DNA from 2 places in the Microbulbifer sp. JSM ZJ756 genome. Region 1 is predicted to be linked to the other one. Evidence: predicted binding sites of a transcription regulator. Region 1 holds the regulator's gene; the other holds the start of a gene.
The links. Region 1 encodes sigma-54, which starts transcription at its own class of promoters, with help from an activator protein. Its sites were predicted from a motif close to TGGCACANNNNTTGCNNT; they were not measured.
Positions count from the first base shown of each region.

Region 1 (7,720 bases):
TCGCGAAGACAAGTTTGCCGCCCTGCAGGAGCTGCTCGACGGGGACAGCTGCCGACTGGAGGACATTGCCTATGTCGGTGATGATTACCCGGACCTGCTGGTAATGACTCGCATCGGCTGCCCCATCTCGGTCCCCAATGCCGCATCACCGGTGCGTGAGCGGGCGATCTGGGTCACCAGCAGCCGCGGCGGTGAAGGCGCAGTACGCGAGGTCTGCGACCGCATTATGCATGTCCAGGGCACCTTCGCCGCCGCGTTGGCACCGTATATCGGGGAGTGCTGATGCGGACCTGGCTCCCCCTGTTTGTGATCGTGGCCCTGATCAGCGTCGCCGCCTGGTTCGCCGAGAGCCCACCCCCGGAGCTGCTGGGCAAGCGCCCGACCCCGAAACAGCACAAACGCGCCCCGGACCTGGTGATCCGCGATGCACGCACACGCCACTTTAACCTGGAGGGCAACCTGGCCTATCGGGTGGACGCGGAGCGGATTACTTTCTTCCAGTATGCCCGCAGTGACCGCGCCAACCTGAAGGAGCCACGCATCCTGTTTTTCCAGGGAGACCAACCCAAGTGGCGCACGGAGTCACGGACCGGGGTGGCCTTTAACAATGGCGAACGGGTGGTCCTGCGTGGCGACGTGCATATCAATGAACTCCCGGAGCCCGGCGGCATCGTACTGGATACCGAGAAAATCACCATCAAGCCCCGCCAGGAATACGCGGAAACAGACAAACTTGTTACTATTGCCGCCGGCCCGAACCGGACGCAGGGAAAAGGCCTGCGCGCCTTCCTGAAACAAGACCGGGTAGAGATACTCTCCGAGGTGGAAAGCACCTATGAAACTCAATAACTTCCTGTGCGCCCTGGCAGCTACTACGCTACTGCTGCCGGGAATGCACGCCACAGCACTGCCGGCCGACCGCCAACAGCCGGTCAAGGTCAATGCGCAGAAACTGGAAGCCAACCGCGGCAAGAACCTGTCGGTCTACAGCGGCAACGTGGTCATCACCCAGGGCTCGCTGCAGATCCGCGCCGATCGCGTGGAAGTACACGGCAACCCGGAAGGGGAGATCCGCCGCGTCATCGCCACCGGCAATCCGGCCCACTTCCAGCAACAGATGCAACAGAGCCAGAACCTGGTCAAGGCCCGCGCGCGCCGCATCGAGTTCAAGGTCAACTCCGACGAACTGCAGCTGACTGGCAACGCCCACGTGGACCGTGACGGCAACACCCTGGCCGCAGAGCGGATCGACTATGACCTCAACAGCGAAAAAATGCAGGCCCAGGGCCAATCTGGCGACGGCCGGGTCGAGATGATCTGGAAACCGGAGCGCAAGCCCGAAGGGACAGCCCCGGCCGACAGCGCAGAAGATAACAAGGATTCGACGGAAGGCCAGTAACCCCTTCCCACCGGGGCCGCGCCTCGCAATCCCCAGATCCAGCGCGGGATGCCGCCACGGCATCTCGCGCCCAGCAGGAATTCAGTATGCCAACGCTACAGGCGTTACACCTCGCCAAACAGTACAAGAAGCGCAAAGTCGTACGGGACGTATCCGTCAGCGTATCGAGCGGCCAGGTCGTGGGCCTGCTGGGCCCCAATGGGGCCGGCAAAACCACCTGCTTCTACATGATCGCCGGCCTGGTGCGCGCGGACGCGGGCCAGGTGCTGATCGATGAAGAAGACATCACGCGGTTATCCATGCACGGCCGGGCCCGCAAGGGCATCGGCTACCTGCCGCAGGAGGCCTCGGTATTTCGCCGCCTCAGCGTCCGCGACAACATTCTCGCCATCCTCGAGACCCGCAAGGACCTTACCCGGGCGCAGCGGCAGGAGCGGGCCGATGAGCTGCTGAACGAATTCAATATCACCCATATCTCCGGCAGCCTGGGCATGTCCCTGTCCGGCGGCGAGCGACGCCGGGTGGAGATTGCGCGAGCCCTGGCCACCGATCCGGCATTCGTCCTGCTCGACGAACCCTTTGCCGGCGTCGATCCCATTTCGGTCAACGATATCAAGCAGATCATCCAGCACCTGCGCCAGCGTGGCATTGGCGTCCTGATCACTGACCACAACGTGCGCGAGACCCTGTCCATTTGTGAGACCGCCTATATCGTCAGCGAAGGCCACATCATCGCCGCCGGCGCACCGGATGAGGTGCTCTCCAACCAGCAGGTACGCGAGGTTTACCTGGGCCACGAATTCACCATCTGATGCGGACCGGGCGCCGAAAACCGTCCTAGGCAGAGGGGGCAATCTGCATATCTGTCACCTCCATCGCCGGCGGAGGCAATACGGTCATCATTTTCGGCACACTTATTGCTTGTAATCGCGCCCACAGCAGGTTAGTCTGCCGCCTTATCGAAATTCGGAAGAATATTTCGTTCTAGCGGTTCTCTACCCTGTATGAAGCAATCCCTCCAGCTCAAGCTCGGCACCCAGCTGACGATGACCCCGCAGCTGCAGCAGGCGATTCGCCTCCTGCAACTGTCGACGCTCGACCTGCAACAGGAGGTCCAGTCGGCCCTGGACAGCAACCCGCTGCTGGAGACCGATACCGGGGAGCATGGCGAACATGAAGCCTCCGCGGATGAGGCCAAGGGCGAGGATCACCCGACCCCCGGGCCCGATGACCGCACGGCCAGCGCCAGCGAATCCGGTACAGATGCCGCGAGCGAGAGCGAATGGAACAACGACATTCCCGACGACCTGCCGGTCGATACCCACTGGGATGACATCTACAGCGGTGGCAGCTACAGCGGCCCGACCGGCGAGGACAACCTGCTGGAGCAGCGCAATGCCACCTCCGAAAGCCTCCACGACCACCTGCTGTGGCAGCTGAACCTCACCCCACTCTCCCGGCACGACAAACTGATTGCTGAAACCCTGATCGACGCGATCGATACCCGGGGCTTCCTGCAGTCGCCACTGGCGGAGCTGGCCGAGGCGCTGGAGGTCGGTGAGGATGAAATCCTGGCGGTCCTGAAAACCATCCAGCAGTTTGAGCCCGCCGGATGTGCGGCGCGCGACCTGCGCGAGTCCCTGCTGCTGCAGCTGCTGCAGATGCCCGCCGAGACCCCCTGGCTCGCCGAGGCCCAGGCCATCGTCGACTTGCACCTGGACCTGCTGGGTAAACGCGACTTTCGCCAGCTGGGGCGCCGCACCCGGCTGAATGAGGCCCAACTGGGTGAAGTGATGCGGCTGATCCAGTCACTCAACCCGCACCCGGGCGAGGCCTTTGGCAGCGATGAGCCGCAATATGTCGTACCGGATGTGATCGTAACCCGGCGCCAGCAACGCTGGCAGGTGGAGCTGAACCCGGAAACCACCCCGCGCCTGCGCATCCATGCCGGTTATGCCTCCATGATCAAACGCGCGGACAACTCCGCCGATAACAACTTCCTGCGCGATCACCTGCAGGAGGCACGCTGGTTCCTCAAGAGCCTGCAGAGCCGCAATGAGACCCTGCTCAAGGTGGCCTCGAGCATCGTCGAGAAACAGCAGGGCTTTTTCGAGCAGGGCCCCGAGGGAATGAAACCCATGGTGCTGGCGGATATTGCTGAAACCGTGGGCATGCACGAGTCCACTATTTCACGGGTCACCACGCAAAAGTATATGTTCACACCCCGCGGGGTCTTTGAGCTCAAATACTTCTTTTCCAGCCACGTCAGCACCAATTCCGGTGAGGATGCCTCGTCTACCGCGATCCGCGCACTGATCCGCAAGCTGGTCGACGCCGAGCAGCCACGCAAGCCCCTGTCCGATAACAAGATCACCCAGGAGCTGGCCAACCAGGGAATCAAGGTTGCCCGCCGCACGGTCGCCAAATATCGCGAATCCATGGGCATACCCTCTTCCAGTGAGCGCAAGCGCCTGATCTGAGACCACTGCAGGCCCCGCCAACCGGGCCCTAGCGGCGCAACCTGACCCCATCGGAAAATACGGTCACCACCACTTGCCGGGCATGCAATCCCACGCGGCCCGCAACCAATACCTCAAGTTTGAGTGTATCCTTCCAATCTGGCGTACTTCCTAGTAGGGTTGCCGCCCTGACAGGGGGTGCTGCCGGTTCAAACCGCGCTTTCGATGCACTCGAACAGGAGAATTCCATGCAAGTCAACATCAGTGGCCGCCACCTGGAAGTGACTTCAGCCCTTCGCGATTATTGTCTCGAAAAACTGGATAAACTCTCCCACCACAATGACCTGATCACGACGGGACAGGTAACCCTGTCAATGGAAAAGAAAGAAATACAGCGCGCCGAGGCACTGTTTCACGTCAATGGGCGGGAGATCTTTGCGGATTCGGAAGCGGATGATATGTACGCGGCAATTGACGCCCTCACGGACAAGCTCGATCGCCAGCTGATAAAACACAAAGAGAAGTTGCGAGCCCATCGTTAAGCTATGACATTGGAAGCATTACTCTCGCCCAGCCTCAGCCTTTGCCGGGTGGCGGGCAGCAGCAAAAAGAAGCTCTTGCTGAATATTGCCCAGGCGATAGCCGAGCAGTATCCACACCTGGACGCAGACACGATTTTCAACCAGATGATCGCGCGCGAGCGGCTGGGCTCCACCGGCATCGGGGATGGTGTCGCCATCCCCCACTGCCGCCTGCCGGGCTGCCAGGAGGCCATTGGTGTACTGTGCACCACTGAGCCGGCGATCGATTTCGATGCTGCCGACCGCCAGCCGGTCGACCTGCTATTCGCCCTGCTGGTGCCGGAAAACGCGGAGCAGGAACACCTGGACACCCTGGCGGAAATCGCCGCCCTGTTTAACGACAGCAGGGTCAGGGAGAAGCTCCGCCAGGCGGACTCCAGCGACGAGCTCTACGCCCTGGCCATCGACAGCGCTGCCGCAGCCTGAAGCACACCAGCGCCGTCCCACTGCGATCCTTCACAAACATCCGTTATCGTTGTGCCGGACGCCGCAATGGCGGATCATTGGCCAATGCGACCGGGAGCCCGCCGGTAGCTCTTGCCCGGGCAGGTAGCAAACGGCCGGCAGTCGATCAAACATTACGAAACGGACCTCGAAACTTATGCGCCTGGTGATCATCAGCGGCCGCTCCGGCTCCGGCAAGAGTTCAGCCCTGCAACTGCTGGAAGACGTCGGCTTCAACTGTATCGACAACCTGCCCGCCAGCCTGCTGCCGGAGCTCGTGCGCAGGGTCCAGGAGCAGCCGCGTGTGGAGAGCGCCCGGCTGGCCCTGGGGATCGATGCCCGCAACCTCTGGCAGGACGTGCAACAGGCACCCCGGGTTATCGATGAATTACGCGAAAGCGGCATCCAGTGCGACGTCATATACCTGGACGCGCGCTCTCCCGTGCTGGTCCAGCGTTTCAGTGAAACCCGGCGCAAGCACCCGCTCAGCGACAACCGCACCCACCTGCTGGAAGCCCTGAACCGGGAAAAGGAATTACTGGCCCCGCTGGCCGGCATGGCCGACCTGGTGATCGATACCAGCAGCCTGAGCCTGCACCAGCTGCGCGACCAGGTTAAGACCCGGGTTGTCGGGCGCGACTCTCCTGGCATGGCGATCCTGTTCCAGTCTTTCGGCTTCAAGCACGGGGTACCGGTTGATGCGGACCTGGTGTTTGACCTGCGCTGCCTGCCCAACCCCTACTGGGTTGCCGAACTGCGCCATAAGACCGGCCTGGACCCGGAAGTGGTTGAATTCCTGCGTTCCCACGAGGAAACCGGCGAGATGCAGCGGGACATTACCAGCTTCCTCGGGCGCTGGCTGCCCTCCTACCAGCAGAGCAACCGCAGCTATACCTGTGTCGCTGTCGGCTGCACCGGCGGTCGCCATCGTTCCGTATACATGGTTGAGCAGCTGGCCAGGACGTTTGCCGGCCAATTCGATAATATCCAGGTTCGCCATCGCGAACAGCAGCCGTAACGTATAGACGGAGAACGCGACACCGCCATGCAGAAGTGCCGCCTGACCATCATCAACAAGCTGGGCCTCCACGCCCGCGCCGCCAGCAAGTTCGCGCAGACCTCAGCCCGGTTTTCCGCTGACATCCGCGTCCACTGCCAGGGCAAGTGCGTCGACGGCAAGAGCGTAATGGCACTGATGCTACTGGCCGCGGGCAAGGGAGTGGAACTGGAGCTGGAGGCCACAGGTGGCGATGAGGAAGCCGCACTGGAAGCCATCACCACCCTGATCAACGACCGCTTTGGCGAGGGCGAGTAATCCCGCGCCCACTGCCCCGCTGGCAGCACGGCACCGATAGGCATAAAATCCCCTCCCTGCGGCCCCCGAACGCCGCCCGACCCCGAACCTCTCAGTGCAGTAAGGAAACGCCGTGTCCAACCCGCCACCAGCTGAAATCCAGTTCCGCGCGCAGAACCAGCTCAGTGAGTTGTTTGCCGCCCTGGACAGTGGCACCGGCCGCGAGGTGCAGCGCATGCTGCACACCCTGTCGCCGCAGAGTATTGCCCAGCTGCTGGAAAGCTCCCCACCCCGGATTCGCCAGGTGCTCTGGAAACTGGTCGACCCCGAGGTCGAAGGCGAGGTGCTGCCCGAGCTGTCATACGAGGTGAAAAGCCAGATCCTCGCCACCATGGACACCGAGGAAATGGTCGCTGCGATGGAGGGCCTCGACGCCGACGACGTCGCCGATATCCTGCAGCAACTCCCCGAGCGGGTCATGGGCGAGGTGCTCGCCGCCATGACCGAGGCCGATCGCCTGCGAGTCGAGCGGGTGCTGGCCTTCGATGAGGAGACCGCCGGCGGCCTGATGGACACGGATACCATTTCCGTGCGTCCCAACCTGACCCTCGACGTGGTGTTTCGCTACCTGCGCCGCCACGAGCAGTTGCCGCCCTCCACCGACACCCTGTTCGTGGTCAACCGCAGGGACCAGTACATTGGCCTGCTGCCGCTCTCGCGGCTGCTTACCACCGATCCCTCGGTCACCGTGCGCGAGGTGATGAACACCGATGTAGAGCCCATTCCAGCGGACTTTCCCGATACCGAGGTGGCGCGGCTGTTTGAGAAATACGACTGGATTACCGCGCCGGTGGTGGATGACAACAACCGCCTGCTGGGGCGTATTACCATTGACGACGTGGTTGACGTGATCCGCGAGGATGCCGACCACTCACTGATGAGCATGGCCGGTCTCGACGAGGAAGAGGACACCTTCGCCACCGTGCGCCGCACTGCCCCGCGGCGGGCGGTCTGGCTGGGTATCAACCTGCTTACCGCCCTGCTCGCGTCCTGGGTCATCAACCTGTTCCAGGGCACCATCGACAAGGTGGTGGCGCTGGCTGTACTGATGCCCATCGTGGCCAGCATGGGTGGCGTTGCCGGTAGCCAGACCCTGACCGTGGTGATCCGCGGCATGGCCCTGGGCCAGATCGGGCGCAGCAACCTCAGCTGGCTGTTGACGCGGGAGCTCGGCTCCGCGGTGCTCAATGCGCTGCTCTGGTCCGTGGCAATGGCCGTGATTGCCGCCCTCTGGTTCGACGACATCACCATCGCAGTGATCATCCTCGCCGCGATGGTAATCAACCTGATCACCGCAGCCATTGCCGGCGCCATATTGCCGGTGGCACTGCGCGCCATCCGCATCGACCCGGCACTGGCCGGCGGGGTCGCGCTGACTACTGTTACCGATGTGGTGGGCTTTATGTCCTTCCTCGGGCTCGCCACCCTGTTTTACGCCTGAGCGCCCACCCGGCTGGTAGCGGATATAACCATGTACCGGCCC
Region 1 covers NZ_JBISER010000009.1:207,476-215,195, forward strand. Annotated here, with positions in the region: gene ACH6CX_RS15160 (KdsC family phosphatase) at 1-283, shown strand, start outside; gene lptC (LPS export ABC transporter periplasmic protein LptC) at 283-849, shown strand; gene lptA (lipopolysaccharide transport periplasmic protein LptA) at 836-1,399, shown strand; gene lptB (LPS export ABC transporter ATP-binding protein) at 1,486-2,211, shown strand; gene ACH6CX_RS15180 (RNA polymerase factor sigma-54) at 2,404-3,879, shown strand; gene hpf (ribosome hibernation-promoting factor, HPF/YfiA family) at 4,107-4,400, shown strand; gene ptsN (PTS IIA-like nitrogen regulatory protein PtsN) at 4,404-4,865, shown strand; gene rapZ (RNase adapter RapZ) at 5,041-5,901, shown strand; gene ACH6CX_RS15200 (HPr family phosphocarrier protein) at 5,929-6,198, shown strand; gene mgtE (magnesium transporter) at 6,311-7,678, shown strand.

Region 2 (7,720 bases), on a different contig from region 1:
TTAACCTGCGCAGTGGGGTCTCGCGGCCACGCCGCACAACGAAAAAGCCCCGCTCGGGGGCGGGGCTTTCGGATCGGGTCAGGCAACCGGATTAAGCAGTTTCGATGGAAACGTACTTGCGGTTGCTGGGGCCCTTCACCTCGAACTTCACAACGCCGTCCGCGGTCGCGAACAGGGTGTGGTCCTTGCCCATGCCAACGTTGACGCCAGCGTGGAACTTGGTGCCGCGCTGACGCACGATGATGTTGCCAGCCGCTACAGACTGACCGCCAAAGCGCTTCACGCCCAGGCGTTTACTTTCGGAATCGCGACCATTGCGCGTACTACCGCCAGCTTTCTTGTGTGCCATGAGTCGTTACTCCTCTGCTTATGCCTTGATGCCAGTGATTTTAACTTCGGTGTACCACTGACGGTGGCCCTGACGGGTCATGGAGTGCTTGCGACGGCGGAATTTGATGATCCGGACCTTCTCGCCACGGGCGTGGTTGATCACTTCAGCCGTTACTTTCGCGCCATTGACCAGCGGAGCGCCGATGTTCACGTTGTCACCGTCGACAACCATCAGCACCTTGTCAAAATCGATGGATTCGCCGGTGGCGACTTCCAGCTTCTCCAGGCGAAGGACTTCGCCCTCTTCTACGCGGTGCTGCTTACCACCGCTCTCAAAAACTGCGTACATATCTCTTTATGCTCCGAGATGGACGACACGAAGCAGCGGTCGGGATGCCGGAAACCGGACAGTCACAACGCCGCATTTCGGGAGCTTGCGCCGTATATTCAATACCGAATAAACCTTGGTCCCACTGCCGGCCACGGGAGCCAGCCAAAGCGGGGCGCAGATTCTAATCAATTCGCGACATTGATACAATAGCTGCCCTCTTGCCCGCTGGCGGCCTCCCGGCCTTACCGGCCGGCGCAACCATGTGCTGAACAGCCATTCCCATAAAGCAGTATAAGGAAGCCTTGCATGTTGCCTTTCCACCGGGTCGCCGCCGATGATTTCGCCGCCGTCAACCAGCGTATCCTCGACCAGCTGCACTCCGATGTCCCGCTGGTGGAGAATATCGGCCACTACCTGGTTGAAGCCGGGGGCAAGCGCCTGCGGCCGCTGCTGGTGCTGCTGTGTGCCCGGGCCGCGGGCTATCGCGACGACCGGCATATCGACCTGGCCACCATCATCGAGTTCATCCACACCGCCACCCTGTTGCACGACGACGTGGTGGACACCTCGGAGCGGCGCCGTGGCCGCCTGACCGCCAATGCCAGGTGGGGCAATGCGCCGGCGGTACTGGTAGGCGACTTCCTCTACTCCCGCGCCTTCCAGATGATGGTGGCCCTGGAAGACATGGACATCATGGCGATCCTGTCGGAGACCACCAACACCATCGCCGAGGGCGAGGTGCAGCAGCTGGTCAATGCCGGCGATCCCGCGGTCAGCGAGGAGAACTACCTGGCGGTGATCCACAAGAAAACCGGGGCCCTGTTCGAGGCCGCCTGCGAGACGGCGGCGGTGCTGGCCGGCTGCACCCCGGAGGAGCGAAAGGCCCTGAAACTGTACGGCCGCCACCTGGGCCTGGCCTTCCAGCTGGTGGACGACGCCCTGGATTACCGCGGCGATGCCGAAGAGCTGGGCAAGAATGTCGGTGACGACCTGGCCGAGGGCAAGCCGACCCTGCCCCTGATTTACACCATGGCCCGGGGCACCGAAGCCCAGGCGGCGCTGGTACGCGGGGCCATCGAACAACGCAGCGCGGACAAACTGGGAGAAATCGTCGCGGCCATCGAGGAGTGCGGCGCGCTGGATTACACCATGGAGCGTGCACGGGCGGCGGTGGATGACGCGCGGGACCAGCTGGCCATCCTTCCCGAAAGCGAGCAGAAAACCGCGCTGCAGCAGCTCGCGAGCTTTGCCGTGGAACGCACTGTCTGACACCTGGCCCGCTGGTGCGAACCCAGTGTTAGCCCGGCACCAGGCCGGTATCGGCGAGGGGCGGGCGGAGAAAGGCCCTTAATACACCCCAAACAGAAAGGGCGAACACAAGGTTCGCCCCTACCGCTACTGCCGGATGCCGATCAACCGCGGATCAGCTGCAGCAGCTCCGCGGTCTTTTCCTTCATCAATGCCTCGTCCCCACGGGATTCGACGTTCAGGCGCACCACCGGCTCGGTATTGGACATGCGCAGGTTGAAGCGCCAGTCGGCAAACGCCACGCTCAGGCCGTCCACGTGCTCCACACTCTCCGCGCCGGGCCCGTACTGCGCCTCGGCCTTTTCCAGCAGCGCCGCCGGGTCCTCGACCTTGGAGTTGATTTCACCGGAACAGGGGAAGGCCGCCATGCGCTCGCCCACCAGCTGTGACAGCGACTTGCCGCTGCGGCTCACCAGCTCGGCCACCAGCAGCCACGGGATCATGCCGCTGTCGCAGTAGGCGAAATCGCGGAAATAGTGGTGCGCGCTCATTTCGCCACCGTAGATGGCGTCCTCCTTGCGCATGCGCTCCTTGATAAACGCATGGCCGGTCTTGCTCTGCACCGGCTCGCCGCCGGCCGCAGCGACGATATCTTCGGTGTTCCAGGTCAGGCGCGGGTCATGCACGATCCTGGTCTTCTCGCCACCGGCAGCAGTCCGGCCGTCCTTGAGCAGGAAGGCCTCTGCCAGCAGGCCCACTACGTAATAACCCTCAATGAACTCACCGTTCTCATCGAAGAAGAAACAGCGGTCGAAATCGCCATCCCAGGCAATACCGAAATCAGCGCCACTCTCCTTCACCGCGCGGGAGGTGGACTCCCGGTTCTCGGGCAGGATCGGGTTGGGAATGCCATTGGGGAAAGTCCCATCGGGCTCGTGATGGACACGTACAAATTCAAGCGGCAGGTGCGGCGCCAGTGCATCCACTACAGCACCGGCACCGCCGTTGCCGGCATTGACCACCAGCTTGAGCGGCTTCAGCTCAGCGGTGTCGACATAGCCCAGCAGGTGATTGACGAAATCGGCACGGTGATCGTAAGGCTGCAGCTCGCCACGCTTGCCCACCGGCGGGAAGTCGTTCTCTTCCGCCAGGCGCTTGATATCCTTCAGGCCGGTATCGCCACTGATGGGACGGCTGCCCGAGCGCACAAACTTCATGCCGTTGTAATCCATCGGGTTGTGGCTGGCGGTGACACAGATACCGCCATCGAAATCCCCGTGGAAGGTCGCGAAATAGATTTCCTCAGTACCGCACTCACCAATATGGAAGACGTCCGCACCGGCATCGCGCAGCCCATTGGCGAGGGCGTCGGTCAGCTCGCCACTGGTCAGCCGGATATCGTGCCCGACCACCACGCGCCGGGCGTCAAGGAATTGCGCAAAGGCGCGGCCCACCCGGTAGGCAATATCCACATTCAGTTCGTCGGGCACGCGGCCCCGCAGGTCATAGGCCTTGAAACAGGTCAGTTCGGTCATGGGTAACAGTGTTTCCTGGTTACGCTGATTGGTTGTTTTGTTCTCAGTTCCCGCCCGCCTGGCCGGGCAGGTAGATATTCTGGTAGACGTGGTTGGTGGCCTCGACAAACCCGTCGACGGAGCCACAATCGAAACGGCGCCCCCTGAAGCGGTAGGCCAGCACACAACCGCGCTGGGCCTGGGCCAGTAGCGCGTCGGTAATCTGCACCTCGCCATTTTTACCCGGGGGTGTCTCGCGCAGGAGGTCGAAGATATCCGGGGTGAGGATATAGCGGCCAATAATGGCCATATTGCTTGGGGCATCCTCGGCGGCAGGTTTTTCCACCATATCGGTGACCTGGTACAGGCCGGGCTTGATCTCATTGCCGGCGATCACACCGAACTTGTGAATCTGGTCCTGCGGCACCTCTTCCACTGCCACGATGCTGCAGCGGAACTGCTGGTAGAGCTGCACCATCTGGCCCAGCACCCCCAGCTCCTCATTCAGGCACAGGTCATCGGCCAGCACCACACCGAAGGCGGCATCGCCGATCAGTCGCTCGCCCTGCAGGATAGCGTCGCCGAGGCCGCGCATCTCACCCTGGCGGGTGTAGGAGAAACTGGCCCGGTCAATGACGTTGCGCACCGAGTCCAGATAGCGCTCCTTGCCGGTACCGGCGATCTGGGACTCAAGCTCGAAATTGGTATCGAAGTGATCCTCTATGGCCCGCTTGCCCCTGCCGGTCACGAAACCGATCTCGGTCAGGCCCGCCTCAATCGCCTCCTCCACGCCGTATTGCACCAGCGGTTTATTGACCAGCGGCAGCATCTCCTTGGGCATTGCCTTGGTGGCGGGCAGGAAGCGGGTACCGTAACCGGCTACCGGAAAGAGACATTTCTTCAGCATCTGGACCCCAACATTTTCTGGCACTTCTTGTTCTCATGGCGGGCCCCGGGGCCCGCGCGGACTGGAAAGTTACCACAGAACTGTGAAGCAGATCACCCGCACACCGCCGCTGCCGCCAACTGGTACAGGTACGACTATTGAGCGGGGCATTTGCGGCGTTTGTACCCTGTGATTTAGTCAGCAAGGCCCGTGCCAGTCACAAAAAGGCCGCTGACTGACTGGACAACATTTCCCCAGACTTTAGAATGCCCGCTCTTGCAAAAACGCCCAGTCTTTGTGGCGTGAACACCCAATAAACGGGGACAAAATGAGTAATTTCGTTCAGAAAAGCAGCTATTCCCGTGAAGAATTGCTGGCCTGCTCGCGCGGTGAGATGTTTGGCCCGGGCAACGCCCAGCTGCCTGCACCCAACATGCTGATGCTTGACCGCATCACCCATATCTCCAAGGACGGCGGCGCCTACGGCAAGGGCGAGCTGATTGCCGAGCTCGACATCCACCCGGACCTGTGGTTTTTCGACTGCCACTTCCCCGGCGACCCGGTGATGCCAGGCTGCCTCGGCCTCGACGCCATGTGGCAGCTGCTCGGCTACTTCCTGGCCTGGAAAGGCAATCCCGGCCGCGGCCGTGCACTGGGCTGCGGCGAGGTGAAGTTCACCGGCCAGATCTTACCCACCGCCAAGAAGGTCACCTATCATATCCAGCTGAGCCGCCTGGTAGAGCGCAAGCTGGTAATGGGCATCGGTGACGGCTCGGTAGCGGTCGACGGCCGCGAGATCTACACCGCCAAAGACCTGCGTGTAGGCCTGTTCACCCGTACGGACAACTTTTAGTCCGGCCGGAACCAAACTCCGGGCACAATAACAACGTAAACTGCCGGAAAGCTTTACTGGAGACCACTTATGCGACGGGTAGCCATCACCGGACTCGGTATCACTTCCTGTATCGGCACGGACCTGGAGTCCGTGTCCGCCTCACTGAAAGCGGGCCGCAGCGGCATTCGTGCCAACGAGGAGTATCGCGAACTGGGGCTGCGCAGCCAGGTTGCGGGCCCGGTGGAGATCGATTTCAGGGACCATATCGACCGCAAGCACCTGCGCTTCATGGGCGACTCCGCGGCCTATGCCTATATCGCCATGCAGGAGGCCATCCGCACCTCGGGCCTGGAGGAGAGCGATATCTCCAACCCCCGCACCGGCCTGGTGATGGGCTCTGGCGGCACCTCCACCGCAGCCATTATCGATGCCGCGCAAACCCTGAAGGAGAAAGGCGTGCGCCGCGTCGGTGCCTTCCGGGTGCCGCAGGTAATGGGCAGCACCGTGTCGGCCTGCCTGGCCACGCCGTTCAAGATCAAGGGCGTGAATTACAGCATCTCGTCCGCCTGTGCCACCAGCGCACACTGTATCGGCAACGGTGCCGAGCTTATCCAGATGGGCAAGCAGGACATTGTCTTTGCCGGCGGCGGCGAGGAACTGGCCTGGAGCCTGACGCACCTGTTCGATGCCATGGGTGCCCTGTCGAGCAAGTACAACGACACCCCCGAGCGCGCCTCACGCCCCTATGACGCCGACCGCGACGGTTTTGTAATTGCCGGCGGCGGCGGTTGCCTGGTACTGGAGGAGATGGAGCACGCGAAGGCCCGCGGCGCCACCATTTATGCTGAGCTGACCGGCTATGGCGCCACCTCAGACGGTTACGACATGGTGGCCCCCAGCGGTGAAGGCGCAGTACGCTGCATGCAACAGGCCCTGGCCGGCATGGATGGCAATGGGCTGGAGGGCAGCGTGGATTACATCAACACCCACGGCACCTCGACCCCGGTGGGCGACGTGGCCGAGCTGCGCGCTATGCGCGAGGTGTTTGGCGAGCAGGCCCCGGCTTTCTCCTCCACCAAGTCCCTGACCGGTCACTCCCTGGGCGCTGCCGGTGTGCACGAGGCAATCTACTGCCTGCTGATGATGCAGGAAGGCTTTATCACCGCCTCCGCCAACGTGGAGAACCGTGATGAGCAGGCCGAGGGCATGGACCTGGTCACCGAGCTGCGCAAGACTGAACTGCGCCGCGTGCTGTCCAACAGCTTCGGTTTTGGTGGTACCAACGCCAGCCTGGTGTTCGACAAAGTGTGAGCGATGGGCGGGCGAGAGCCCGCCAGCGCAAATAAAAAGGGCGATCCGGATGGATCGCCCTTTTTTTGTGCCATGGATAACCGGCTACCCGCCGGCCCCCGCCGCGCCCCTTCATGATTTAAGCAAGGGGGTGGCCACGCCGTGTCTCAGCGACCGCTGCCGAGCCTTTCGAGCCACAGCTCTACCTGCCGGGTAAGTCCCTGCCTCCAGCTGCGCTGCTGGATACCAAATACGTCCCGCAGGCTGCTGCAGGCGAGCACCGCGCTGCGGTTACCCACCGGTTCCGCCAGGGGCTCCGGCTCGATCGCACTGCCCTCGTCGAGGAACGACTGGGCCCGCTCGACCGCCTCGCGGGCGAATTCCAGCGCCGTGCAACTGTCGGCAGCACCATAGTGGTAGACACCGGAGCGCGGCGCGCCGCTGGCCAGCTGCTGGGCGACCGCCACCACCACCCGCACCAGGTCCGCGATCGTCACCGGGCTGCCGCGACTCTCATCGTCCACGGCGATGGTGCGGTTCTCCAGCAGCGCTTGCAGCACACGCGCCAGCAGCGCATTTTCACTGCGATCGACCATCCAGCCGAAACGCAGCACCGTGAGGTTGTCGCTACCGGCCAGGGCCTGCTCGCAGGCCAGCCACTGGCGGCCGCTGGCGGACTCGGCATTGGGCTCATCGTCCTCGTCGTAGCGTTTGCGCGCACCCCCGGCGAAAACCCGGTAAGAGGAGATATGCACCAGGTGGCTGTAGTCATCGCGTCGGGCGAGTTCACGACAGACCTGCAGGGCCGTGTCCATGAACTCACTGCCGGCACAGCAGGCAGCGTTGATCACCAGGGCGCCGGGGCGCAACTGGTCGAGTTCACCCGGCCCCAGCATCTGCACGCGAAAGCCCACCCGCTGCAGGCGTTTCTGCAGCGGGGCATCGATGTAGTTGCCGGCACCGATAACGGCGACGGTATCCGGCTGGTAACCCGTGTGATAATCAGGCACGCAGAACCCGCGAATCAGAAGGGAATATCGTCATCGAAGCTGTTGTCGAAACCACCGGCCGGCGCCTGGTTCGGCTGCTGGGACGGCTGATTGGAAGGCGGCTGGTTCGAGGGTGCCATGGGCGAGGGAGCAGAGCGTCCCTGGTTACCCTGTGCATAGGGGTCGCCGCCCTGCTGGAAACCACCCTGGTTCTGCTGGCCGTAACCGCCCTGGTTACCCATGCCCTGGCCACCCATACCCTGGCCGTAGCCGCCCTGGTCACCGCCGCGGCTGTCG
Region 2 covers NZ_JBISER010000013.1:30,135-37,854, reverse strand. Annotated here, with positions in the region: gene rpmA (50S ribosomal protein L27) at 92-349, opposite strand; gene rplU (50S ribosomal protein L21) at 368-679, opposite strand; gene ispB (octaprenyl diphosphate synthase) at 968-1,930, shown strand; gene ACH6CX_RS17365 (phosphomannomutase) at 2,074-3,444, opposite strand; gene galU (UTP--glucose-1-phosphate uridylyltransferase GalU) at 3,488-4,330, opposite strand; gene fabA (3-hydroxyacyl-[acyl-carrier-protein] dehydratase FabA) at 4,638-5,162, shown strand; gene fabB (beta-ketoacyl-ACP synthase I) at 5,232-6,455, shown strand; gene ACH6CX_RS17345 (sugar nucleotide-binding protein) at 6,602-7,444, opposite strand; gene ssb (single-stranded DNA-binding protein) at 7,459-7,720, opposite strand, start outside.
Region 2: the regulator sigma-54 is predicted to act here: its motif matches at 4,508-4,525, upstream of galU (UTP--glucose-1-phosphate uridylyltransferase GalU).